3 regions of the Marinomonas sp. NPDC078689 genome follow, and region 1 is predicted to be linked to each of the others. Evidence: predicted binding sites of a transcription regulator. Region 1 holds the regulator's gene; each other region holds the start of a gene.
What was found. The regulator PhoB, encoded in region 1, activates phosphate uptake and scavenging genes when phosphate is short. The targets are predictions, from matches to a motif close to TGTCATANNNNTGTCANA.

Region 1 (4,243 bases):
CTGTGATTTATGGCCGCTCGATCATTCCAGCACAATCGCTTCGAGGTCACTGGCGTAGAGTCAGCCAACTAAAAGAAAAACCGCTTGGCGGGTATTTATTTCGTCATCGCAACTTATCTCGCAGCACCATTGAAATCGCCGAATTACCGGCTTGCTTATTCCCAGACGTGAATAAAAAAATCTGGGCAAGACGCTCCGTCTTTCAACAATATGGGCCAGGTATATTAGTTAACGAAGCTTTCTTTGATACTATTCTCGACATCAAGCCTATTCTGAGACCTCTATGAGTAAACTACACGATTACGCTGATCTAACTCGCTTTAATCGCCCAATTGGGTCGTTATTATTAATGTGGCCAACACTATGGGCGCTTTGGCTAGCGGCCGATGGCTGGCCCCAGTGGCAATTGGTGGTGATCTTTGTCTTGGGCGTTTTTAGTATGCGTTCCGCGGGTTGCGTTATTAATGACTACGCCGACCGCAAAATTGATGGCCATGTTGATCGCACTAAAAATCGCCCTCTTCCATCAGGGCGAGTCAGTGAGAAAGAAGCATTAGGGCTATTCGCTGCCTTGGTCGTATTAAGCTTTGTGCTGGTGTTATTTACCGATCTGCGTACGATTCTTTTGTCGTTTGTCGGCCTTGGTCTCGCGGCGTTATACCCTTTTATGAAGCGCTACACTCACCTTCCTCAGCTGTTTCTGGGGCTTGCATTCTCTTGGGCCATTCCAATGGCTTACAGCGCGCAGGGAGGCGATTTACTAGACCCCCAGCTATGGATGCTGTTTTTGGCAAATTGCCTGTGGACCATCGCCTACGACACCTACTATGCCATGACGGATCGCCCTGATGATCTCAAGATTGGCGTTAAATCAACTGCCATTCTCTTCGCACAATACGATCTGTTGGTAATCCTTTGTTTGCAAGCATTGACCCTATCTCTGCTACTGTGGATTGGGGTGCTTTCGCATTTACAATGGCCGTACTTTTTGTCCATTTTGGTTGCTATTGTTTTGTTTTACATGCAGTTTAACAAAGCGAAAGGCAGAGAACGCCTACCTTGTTTCCATGCATTTTTAGACAATAATCGCATCGGATATTGTATTTTCATCGGCTTGGCCGTCAGTTATTTGGTTTAAATATGGCAAACATGTGACAATGTAACCTAATTGTCACATTTTGCGGATTAAATAAAACCGTTCCTGAGATGAGGGTGAATCCTGTGACCGGTAAAAAAGTATTAATCATTGATGATGAGTCTTCCATTCGCGAAATGATCGCGGTTGCCCTAGAAATGGCTGGGTACGAATACATGGAAGCCGAAAATAGCCAACAAGCCCATGAAATTATTGTGGACCATAGACCAGACTTAATTCTCTGTGACTGGATGATGCCAGGCGGTAGCGGAATTGAGCTGACTCGACGCTTAAAAAAAGACAGCACCACAGCGGAAATCCCCGTTATTTTATTGACCGCGAAAAGCGAAGAAGACAATAAGATTCAAGGTTTAGAAGTCGGTGCGGATGACTACATCACCAAACCTTTTTCACCTCGTGAACTGGTCGCTCGCTTAAAAGCCGTGTTACGCAGAGCAACGCCACAAGGGGTTGATGAACCGATTGAAATTGATGGTTTGGTGCTTGACCCAATTAGTCAACGAGTCACCATTGGCAGCACGCCCTTAGACATGGGACCAACCGAATACCGTTTGCTTAAGTTCCTCATGACGCATCAAGAAAGAGCCTACTCCAGAGCGCAGTTGCTCGACCAAGTATGGGGCGGTAATGTTTATGTTGAAGAAAGAACCGTTGATGTTCATATTCGTCGTCTCCGTAAAGCCATTGGCACAGACCACGACTCGTTAATTCAAACAGTCCGAGGCACGGGCTACCGATTCTCAGCTAAACGGACCGCATAACATATGAAAACCATTTGGCGACAATCTATTATCCGCTGGCTACTTGGGCTAGCGGCCTGTGTCGTTATCGGGTTAATTATTAAGCAGACTTTTCTTGTTGTCTTAATCTATCTGCTTGGCTCTCTTTATCACCAACTTTATCAGCTTTACCAATTCCATAACTGGTTACGCTATTCCGGCAAAGCACCACCGCCGGAAGCATCTGGTATCTGGGGGGATATCTTTGATGCCGTCTATCGCTTGCAGAAAAAACAACGCAAATCTAAGCGTCGTATGCAGCAAGCATTAACCAGAATCGAGCATTCTACCGCGGCGCTAAAAGAAGGCGTCATCATGGCAGACAGCGAGGGAAATCTGGAATGGTGGAACAATTCCGCCGGCCATTTTTTTGGCCTCATGCGACCGGTTGACCGTGGCCAAGCCATTACCAATATTATGCGCAACCCCAGCTTTTTTCGTTACTTCACACAGAAGCGTTTTGGGGAACCGCTGATCATCAAGTCCCCTGCGAAAGAAGGGGTGTATTTGGAAATTCAAACCACGCTCTATGATAAGAATGACCATCTCATTTTTGTCCGCGATGTGACCCGACTTCACTTGCTAGAACAAATGCGCAAAGATTTCGTTGCCAACGCTTCTCACGAACTAAAAACCCCTCTTACCGTAATCAAGGGCTACTTAGAGACCCTAGACATGTTCAAGGAAAACCTGCCTCCTAGCATGCAAAAAGGCATAGTAAACATGTCTGATCAGTCGGTTCGAATGGAACACTTAATCGAAGACCTATTGTTGCTATCTCGGTTGGAAAGTAACGAAAAACGCGAAGAAGATCAGTGGAATGCCATGCAAGATTTCTCGTCAGCCATCCAAAAAATGGCCACCCCGATACTTTCAGAGAAACATCAGATACGTTTTGAGATCACCACTAATGATCGCATCTATGGCTCCTATAATGAGCTCTACAGCGCCTTCTCTAACCTAGTTGTGAATGCCATTAAGTACTCACCTGATGGCGGAGAGATTGTCGTGACATGGGAGTCGAGTGAGTTTAACGGTGTCTTCTCTGTGAAAGACAATGGCTTAGGCATTGACCCAAGACACATACCACGCCTTACTGAGCGCTTCTTTCGTGTCGACAAGGGACGTAGCTCTAAAACAGGAGGAACAGGCCTCGGACTCGCCATCGTTAAACATGTGCTCATGCATCATGATGCGAAATTACAAATCCGCAGTGATTTGAATCAGGGCAGCGTCTTCTCATGTCATTTCCCTGCAAGCCGAGTACGCAGTGACAGCATCCCTTCTGTCTCCGTTTCTAGCGCCCCGATATCCGAAGAATAAAAAAATGGCCCGCTAAAAAGCGAGCCATTTTCTAATACGATGAACGCTTAGAAGTGATTAAATAACTTACCAATAAACGCCTCTTTTTCTGCATCTTGATCAATAAGCCCTAAGATCACGGTAAGAAAAGTGGAGTCGTGTTTCTTTTCTGTCGTGGCCACCGATTGAATATAGTAATTCAGCCGGTTCACTTGGCCAGCTAGCTCTAAATCTAATACCGCCTGCCCTAGTACTTGAGGCACCACATCATCGCTCTTAATCAGAATAGTCACATCCTGTTTACTCAGCTGAATGACCATGCAGCGAAACTGCTTCTCTTCAAATCTCACCATGGTCGGTATTTTCACGTCTTTACTCGTGACAGCCGTCGCTGCCGGATGAGTAAATTTCGTCGCCTGTACTGGCCGAGTCGATTTGCCAGCTCCCATTAGGACATCGATCGAAGCCGCCGCAACACCACCTTGCCCTGCCGCATTCGCTGCATTTCGAGGCTTTTCGGCAGCAAGCTTACTTTCCATTTTATGTTTTTTGGACGCGCTTAAAATTTTATTAACCAGCTGTTCACTCGAAAATGGCTTGCCTAAATAATCCGTAACCCCGGATTGCACCGCTTCCACCACATTACTTTTATCGCCACGACTGGTAATCATAATAAAAGGGATATCTTCCTTTTTATAATTTGCCTGCTCACGACACCATTTGAGCAGTTCAACACCCGTCATTTCCGGCATTTCCCAATCACACAAAATCATGTCAAATTGGCTTTTTTCAAGCATTTTCTGAGCTTTTCGGCCATTTACGGCTTCTTCCACAACAGACGCTGGGAATTGCTGGCGTATTGTTCGTTTGATCAAATCACGGGTAAAGGACGCGTCATCCACGACAAGAATTTTTATCGACATTATAAAAGTCCACTCGTACGGCCCACTAACGAAGACACATCTCCGTGTTGTGGTCTAAATACCGAAATCCACAATAAAGTCGC
Region 2 (4,243 bases), on a different contig from region 1:
GCTGGTATTGAGGGGGAATGTCATCAAGGTAGCGTCGTACCTGTCGAAGCTGATTATTCAAAGCCGCTATTTTTCTGACTTTTTCTAACCGAGCTTGCTCTTTAAATTGGAGGTAGATAGCAAATACAATAAAGCCTCCAATAACCACTAAAAGAACAGAAATGATGATGACAGTCATACTCTACCGTTTACTCTTTTTATTTAAAGATAAATATTTTGACTCGCGACAAAAGCACTTTTAGCGGGTTAGTCATCTATGCATGCTTCTGATCCATCTCAGTATCAAGTTGGCTAGATGCCGTACTATGTTTAAATAACATATCCTCAACAGTAGAAATGTGCGATTTCACCACACAAACCTCTTCAGATACATTTTCAATAACCGCCACTTTCTCAATTTCAGCCAGCGCCGTACGGTAATTTTCTAGAGCCTTGGCTTTTCTATCAGCCGCCAAATCCACCTTGGCCTGATGCAACAACCAATCATAATGCACCAAACAATGAGAATAACGAACCAATTCAATTTGCCGTTTGGCACTTCTGTGATCTATAACATGCTGAATTGAAAATTCTCTTAATAGCGTCGGTAAAAAACGCAGCGAATTTTGTATTTTTGTACAATGCGTTGCACTCGCCACCTTCTCTCTTTTGCTATTTTGAATATCTTCTTTCAACTGCCTTCTTAATTCTGCGAGCTCTGGCAAGGCAGACATTAACTCGGGCGCTTCAACACGCTTATTAACAATACGAGGAACAATAGAGTGCAAATAATCAATTAGTAGTATTTTTGTTTCAATCGGAAAATACCGATCGGGCACCGATTCAAGAGTTGAAATAAGGCGATAGCTTCTAGCGATAAGCTTATCCACCACTTTATTCTTACTAAGATTCTGTTTCTTTTGCCAGGAAACCAATGCAAAGGCCGTTATTAGAAACACAATTCCAACAATAAAAACAATCGCGAATACAATGCTGACTTGATACATTTTGTCTGGCCTGCCGATTAATCCCTATCACCCATACTTTTTTATATCATAGAGCCAGAGTGAGAGACACAAAAAAGGCCAGTTAAACTGGCCTTTTTATTGGTAGGGTTAAATCGTTTATGAAGACAAAGTCGCTAGCGCCTTCTCTAAACTGCACGCTATTTACTAACGAGACACGGAGAAACCCAGCAACATATAAAACAACATAGCAGAAAGCAATGCTGAAGCAGGTACGGTAATGACCCAAGCTGCAGCAATTCGAATCAGCGCAGAACGCTTAACCAATTCTTTCTTAGTGGCTTTTTTAAGGCCTTTACGCTCTTCTTTAGAAATTGGCGAATCGGCTCTTGCTGCTTTTAGCTCTTTAAGAATAAGGCGCTTCTGGTCAACATCGGCTTCGGTAAAGCGTTTTACAAATGCCTGAGTCTCGTCAACACCCAATCCCGCATTTTGAGAATGCTTAATAATGGCTGCAATTTTCTTATCGTAAGACTGCTTCAAGTATTCACGTAAAAAGCCTACACCAAAAATACCACCAACAGCGATATGCGTAGAACTCACTGGTAGCCCTAGCTGCGATGCAATAATAACGGTAATGGCAGCGGCCATAGCAACACAAAAAGCACGAGTTTTATCCAGCTCAGTAATTTCACTACCAACGGCTTTGATCAACTTAGGACCAAACAACGCAAGACCAATGGCAATACCGATACCACCTACGGCCATAATCCAAAGAGGAATCGGTGCTTTACTTGAGACAGAGCCCGTCATCAAAGCGTCGTTTATCGCAGCTAAAGGCCCAATAGAGTTGGCGACGTCATTCGCACCATGGGCAAAACTTAATAAGGCCGCGGAAGCAATCAATGGAATAGTAAATAAGCTGTTCACAGCGTCTTTATTGTTTTGCAACGAGGCAGCGGCTTTATCGACCATAGGACGCACAATAAAGTACGCCGTTAATGCGATCGCAAACCCGATCAAACCCGCCGTCATTATGTCTAGCTTCCAAAGGTGCTTTAAGCCCTTCATTATCAGGTAAGTAGAAAACGCCCAAACCATCAAGCCGACTAATAAAGGCACGGTTTTTTTCGCCGCTGCGATCATGTCGTTCTTATAGGTAATGGAACGCTTAATATAAATTAAGAATAACGCGGCTATTACCCCTCCCAGCACAGGAGAAATGACCCAACTTGCGACAATCGCCAACAATTGACTCCAGTTGGCGATATCCCAACCACCTGCTGCAATACCTGCTCCTAATACACCACCAACAATCGAGTGGGTTGTAGAAACTGGCGCGCCTAAATAAGTGGCCAAGTTAAGCCAAATAGCACCCGCTAACAAAGCGGCCATCATAATCCAAATGAAGGTTTCTGCATCCGCAATGGCATTCGGATTGATAATGCCTTTTTTGATCGTACCAACAACGCTGCCACCAGCGATGAGAGCGCCTGCGGCTTCAAATACTGCGGCAATTAGAATCGCACCAGTCATCGACAGCGCTTTCGAACCTACCGCTGGACCGACGTTATTCGCGACATCATTAGCACCGATATTCAATGCCATGTAAGCCCCAATCGCCGCAGCGATAGCGAGAATTGAAAGGTTAGAAACCCCAATACCTTGCCATGAAGCATAAAAGCCAGAGACGAATACAAAAGCTAATGCTAGCAGTATGCGGATAAATTCGTTTCCACCCCATAGGGTAGTTTCTTGTTTCGGGTTATTTGTAAGATCCATATAGGCTCATCTTTACTGATTAATCTATGCCAAACCGCTTTCCACTGAACCCAAATATAGTGGAAAGAGAAATGCCTACCTTAGCAATATTAGAATTCGGCTCTGGGGTCATCCTGTCACATTTTGTTCATAAAATGCCTTTCGGGCGCCATTCTACACCGAGGTACCCAATATAAAAACCCTATAAATATTACAATTTTGTGTCAGAAAGTATCCGTAAAAAAAGTGCCCCTATGGGCACTTTAAAAAAATTATCACTTCTCGAAACAACAATGATTGCTTGCCATCTAGAGCGCGCACTAACGAAACCTGTATACACAGCAGATTATTCGCTCACAGACAAACCATATTCATCCGATGCATCCACCAGCCAACGCCAAACGTAATCCGCAAAGCTACGACGAACAACCATAAAGTAACTGCCTTCTACCTGATGATGCAGAACGACCGTTGCCTTAGCAAAATGCGTAGTAATGACTTTCCCTACAGGAAATTCCGCTTCTATGTCGTATCCGCAGCTCTTTTGTAAGACTTGCTGAACGGCACGACCAGATAAGGTCATCAGTGTTTGACCACCTGACACATCCACCACGGAAAAATGCCCAGTAAGCTCGGCGCGTAACGAGGTTTCAATCTCGCCAGGAGACAAGTTCGCTGCGAGAATCAACCATTCGTCCGGACCAATCCAAAAAACATGGCAACGTTCACAAGCACTGCTTGTTAGTGGCGTCAAAGGCAAGGCAGTGCCCAGCACTTTTTCAACGCCGGCGACAAAATCAGCGTTTTCTGGGTTGCCTCGTAAGGTCAGGTGCGCATAAAAAGACGCTTCGCAAAAGCGCACGCCAGCATCGTCGACATTTTTATGCGTAACATGGTGCAAAGGTGTCTCACGTCGAGTGATACCTTGAGTATTTTTAGCCCGTGCTGAAAAATCAAACGTCGCTGAATTAGACATTTTGGCGCTCTCCTTTTGGGTCGTAAAAGACATAATCACAAATTTCAGCTTCAATAACTCGACCATCAGCCAAAGGAAAATATACGGTATCGCCTTTATGACTCTGACCTTCTTTAATAACCGCTAACGCAATCGAACGACCAACCACAGCACTGTAATAGCTCGATGTGACATGCCCCACCATGGTCATTGGAATCGCTTGCTCTGGGTCCCACACAGCTTGTGCACCTTCTGGCAGCACTTCATCAGGGTTCTTCGTTTTCAACCCCACATACTGTTTTCTTGCGGCCTTTTTCGTATCTGGGCGATCGAAAGAGCGCTTGCCAATAAAGCTGAACTCTTTGTTTTTTCCAACACACCAGCCCATATCCATATCATAAGGTGTGACTGAACCATCGGTGTCTTGACCCACAATAATGAAACCTTTTTCAGCGCGCAGCACGTGCATGGTCTCAGTGCCATAAGGCGTAATATCAAACTCTTTGCCAGCGGCCATCACCGCTTCCCAAACAAAAAGTCCATCGTTTGCTGGCACATTGATTTCGTAAGATAATTCGCCAGT
Region 3 (4,243 bases), on a different contig from region 1:
TGGGTGTTTGTCGCTCTTAGAAAATACCGGGCTTCGCCCAGAACAAACGAACTTAGCGAACCTCTCGAAACAAAGCGCAGAGTCCTTAATGGGCATTATTAACGACATTTTGGATTTGTCTAAAATCGAGATAGGCAGCATTGCATTAGAGCATGAGCCGTTTGATGTTCGAGAATTGGTGGAAGAAGTGTCTCGTTTGCTGGTGGTAAAAGCAGAAGAAAAAAACATCGCCTTTAATGTGCCTGCGGTATACATACCTTCCGTGGTGCTGATCGGAGATCGGTTAAGGGTGAAGCAGATATTGGTCAATTTATTGGGCAATGCGATTAAGTTTACCCGTGACGGCGAAGTGAATTTATACCTTTCTACGCGCACCTTAAGTGACACCGCGAGTGAGCTCTATGTGCGTGTTGATGATACTGGGATCGGTATTCCTGAGTCGCAGCATGAGCGCTTGTTTCAGCGTTTCAAACAAGCGGATAGTTCCACCACTCGTCAATATGGCGGTACCGGTTTGGGGTTGGCAATCAGCAAAGAGATGATCGAGCTAATGGGCGGTGAAATTGGCTTTTCCTCGCAGGAAGGCAAGGGCGCGTCTTTTTGGTTTCATGTTGCCCTAGATCACGAGAAAAAAGACATAGACACAGCGGAGTACGATTTGTCTCTGGCTGTGGTCTATCAGAATGAAACAGGGCGTCACTATATTAGTCAGTTATTAACGCACTTTAACGTTCAGCATACGTTATACGAGAGCGTTAGCTTACTATTGGACGCGTCATTATCGAATGTCGATGGCCTTTTGCTTGATAGCATCGCTTCTGAAGCTTGCTCTGCCGATGACGCGTCGAGATTGCAGGCGGCATGTCGTCATTCTAGAGTGCGGGTTATTCGGTTACAATCCAGCTTAGAAGAGGCCGAAACATCCGCGTCAGAGTCCATACAAAAGCCCATTAGTTATTCTCAGTTAGAAACATTATTATCAACCATGGCATTGGCGACACAAGGGGAATCAATCATGGCAGCAAGTACCTTTTCAGACGAGTTAGTGAGCCGCGGTCTAACTATCAATGCCCGCGTGTTAGTGGTGGAAGACAACTTAACTAACCAGATAGTGGTGCGAGGGCTGCTTAATATGTTTGGTGTAGAGGTTGAAGTGGCAGAAAATGGGCAAGAGGCACTGGAAAAAGTGCGTACAGAAGCCTACGATCTTATTTTCATGGATTGCCAAATGCCGGTGATGGATGGCTACGAAGCGACCCGTGAAATTCGTAAGTTGGCCGCTGGAGCAACCCCGAATGATGTGCCTATTGTTGCGTTGAGCGCGAATGCCATGAAGGGTGACAAAGAGTTGTGTCTTGAGGCCGGAATGAACGACCATTTAGCGAAGCCTATTGCCCAAGATCAATTAAAACAGCAACTGAAAAAATGGTTACCAGAAGCCTTAATACAGGATAAATAAAGAGGAAAGGATGCAGGACTTTGATGCGGTTAATTATGGCAATCGTCTAGGCAACAATAAGATGCTAATGACGTTGGTGGCGAAAGAATTTTTGAAAGAAAGCGCCGGTCTAGTCGAACAATTACTGGCGCACGCAGCAGCAGAAGATTGGACAAACGTGGCGCGTGTTGCTCACCGAATTAAAGGCGCAAGCGCTGAGGTGTCGGGGCTCGCCATGAGTGACACCGCCAAGCGCATTGAATCTGCGGCACAAGCCGATGACGCCACCACAGTGCAGCAGGCGTTAGAGCAGCTGCAAAAAGAGTATAAAGCGCTCACCGCCGCGCTTTCATCTAGCGAATTTTAATATCCATTTCGAACCTAAAAACGTCTTTTTAGGTTCAATCATTTTCTTTTTTCGACTTTTTTCTTTCATTTGAAACTCAAATATCATAAAAATGAAACATTGAGCTACTAAAGTGCTTTCTCAACCAATAAAATAATCACATGAGGAACTCCTAAATGCGTAAATCAATGTTCGCGACAACCGTATTAGGCTTGTCTATTGCTAGTTCCAGCTTTGCCGCCACAGAAATTGAATGGTGGCATGCTATGGGTGGTGCTAACGGTGAAAAATTGAATGAAATCGTTAAAGAATTTAACGACTCGCAAACGCAATACAAAGTAGACCCTGTTTTTAAAGGGACTTACACAGAAACCATGACGTCCGCTATTGCGGCGTTCCGCGCCCACAAACAACCTGCCATTGTCCAAGTTTTCGAAGTGGGTACCGCGACCATGATGGCCGCCAAAGGCGCTGTTTATCCTGTTTATAAGCTGATGAAAGACACTAAGGCAGATTTTGACCCAAGTGCTTACCTCAGTTCTGTTACCGGTTATTACTCGGATGTAGATGGCAACATGTTGTCTATGCCTTTCAATAGCTCAACCCCAGTGCTTTATTACAACAAAGAAATGTTTAAAAAAGCGGGGCTAACAACACCGCCAAAAACATGGGAAGAGGTTGCAGCCTACTCTAAAAAATTATTAGCCAGCGGCGCACAATGTGGTTTTACCACGGGTTGGCAGTCTTGGGTTCAACTTGAAAACCTAAGTGCACGACACGATGTGCCGTTTGCGAGCAATGATGATGGCTTCTCAGGTCTCGACACCAAGTTGTTGTTCAATGGCCCTCTGCAAGTCATGCATATCACTAAGATGCACGAATGGCAGAAAAGTGGCATTTTCAGCTACGGTGGTCGTCGTAGCGATTCCGCTCCTAAGTTCTATAGCCAGCAATGTGCTATGTACACAGGGTCTTCTTCTGCGTTTGGCGGCATGACGCGTAACGCAAAATTTGATTTTGGTGTGTCTTCATTGCCTTACTGGGCAAGCGAAGTAAAACAGCCTAACAACACCATCATTGGTGGTGCTTCTTTATGGGTACTACAAGGCAAAGACAAAGCAGAATACAAAGCGGCTGCGGCTTTCCTTCACTTCCTATCTACGCCAGAAATCCAAGCTCAGTGGCACCAGTTCACCGGCTATTTGCCGATTACGCACGCGGCTTATGAGCTAACCAAAAAAGAAGGTTTCTACCAAGCGCACCCAGGTACTGAAGCGGCGGTTCTGCAAATGACCGCATCAGAGCCGACGGTAAACTCTCGTGGTTTGCGATTGGGTAACTTTGTGCAGATTCGCGATGTGATCAACGGCGCGCTAGAAAGTGTGTGGAGTGGTAAAGAAACACCACAAGCCGCTCTAGACACCGCGGTGAAACGTGGCGATATGTTGTTGCGTAAGTTCGAAAAAGCGCACAACTAATTGCTTTGGTTGTTATCCCTATCCGTCCTACGGATAGGGATATTTGATTTCTTGTTTCTGTTCGAGTGACGTTATGTCTGTTTATTTCCCGCAAAAAAAATTGCCTTACTTGCTGGTGTTACCTCAGTTGGTGATCACGGCGATTTTCTTCCTTTGGCCTGCTGGACAGGCGGTGCTGCAAGCCTTTTATCGTGAAGATGCCTTTGGTTTGAGCCAGCAATTTGTTGGCCTTGAGAACTTCGTTGATTTATTCCAAGACCCGCTTTATTACAAATCCATGGTAGTCACCATGGTCTTTAGTTTTTCGGTCGCCTTTTTGGGCATCGCAGTGGCGCTCTGGCTGGCGGTGATGGCAGATCGAGTGATTCGCGGCAGAATGGTTTATCAAACCTTATTAGTGTGGCCTTACGCTGTTGCGCCGGCCTTGGCTGGGGTGTTGTGGTGGATTTTATTTGACCCAAATATCGGCCCTGTGGCCTTGTTTTTAGATCGTATTGGTCTGCATTGGAATCACTTTTTAAACGGTGATCAGGCGATGATTTTGGTGGTTATTTCTGCGACTTGGAAACAGATTAGTTATAACTTCTTATTTTTCTTAGCTGGGTTACAAGCGATCCCTCGGTCTTTGATTGAGGCGGCGGCGATCGATGGCGCCAGCTCTTTCAAGCGCTTTTGGGACATTGTGTTTCCCTTGCTGTCACCCACCACATTTTTCTTGTTGGTCGTCAACTTGGTGTACGCCTTTTTCGAAACCTTTGGGGTGATAGATACCACCACTCAAGGTGGACCAGACGGCAGCACCAATACACTGGTGTACAAGGTATTTAAAGACGGCTTTATTGGCTTAGACAGCGGCGGATCAGCGGCGCAATCTATTGTCTTAATGGCCATTGTTGGACTCATGACGGTGATTCAGTTCCGTTTCATTGAGCGTAAGGTGCAATACTAATGATAGAGAATCGTCCTTGGTCGAGATTGCTT

Region 2: the regulator PhoB is predicted to act here: its motif matches at 2,915-2,932, upstream of ACIGBN_RS02890 (inorganic phosphate transporter).
Region 3: the regulator PhoB is predicted to act here: its motif matches at 1,887-1,904, upstream of ugpB (sn-glycerol-3-phosphate ABC transporter substrate-binding protein UgpB).

What each region holds. Positions count from the first base shown of each region.
Region 1 covers NZ_JBITUJ010000005.1:93,081-97,323, forward strand. The annotation lists gene ACIGBN_RS10280 (chorismate lyase) at 1-287, shown strand, start outside; gene ubiA (4-hydroxybenzoate octaprenyltransferase) at 284-1,138, shown strand; gene phoB (phosphate regulon transcriptional regulator PhoB) at 1,222-1,917, shown strand; gene phoR (phosphate regulon sensor histidine kinase PhoR) at 1,921-3,258, shown strand; gene ACIGBN_RS10300 (response regulator) at 3,306-4,160, opposite strand; gene cysZ (sulfate transporter CysZ) at 4,160-4,243, opposite strand, start outside.
Region 2 covers NZ_JBITUJ010000001.1:631,370-635,612, reverse strand. The annotation lists gene ACIGBN_RS02900 (hypothetical protein) at 1-178, opposite strand, end outside; gene ACIGBN_RS02895 (hypothetical protein) at 255-986, opposite strand; gene ACIGBN_RS02890 (inorganic phosphate transporter) at 1,152-2,726, opposite strand; gene ACIGBN_RS02885 (sarcosine oxidase subunit gamma) at 3,052-3,681, opposite strand; gene ACIGBN_RS02880 (sarcosine oxidase subunit alpha family protein) at 3,674-4,243, opposite strand, start outside.
Region 3 covers NZ_JBITUJ010000007.1:148,730-152,972, reverse strand. The annotation lists gene ACIGBN_RS12680 (ATP-binding protein) at 1-1,459, shown strand, start outside; gene ACIGBN_RS12675 (Hpt domain-containing protein) at 1,470-1,805, shown strand; gene ugpB (sn-glycerol-3-phosphate ABC transporter substrate-binding protein UgpB) at 1,961-3,262, shown strand; gene ugpA (sn-glycerol-3-phosphate ABC transporter permease UgpA) at 3,336-4,211, shown strand; gene ugpE (sn-glycerol-3-phosphate ABC transporter permease UgpE) at 4,211-4,243, shown strand, end outside.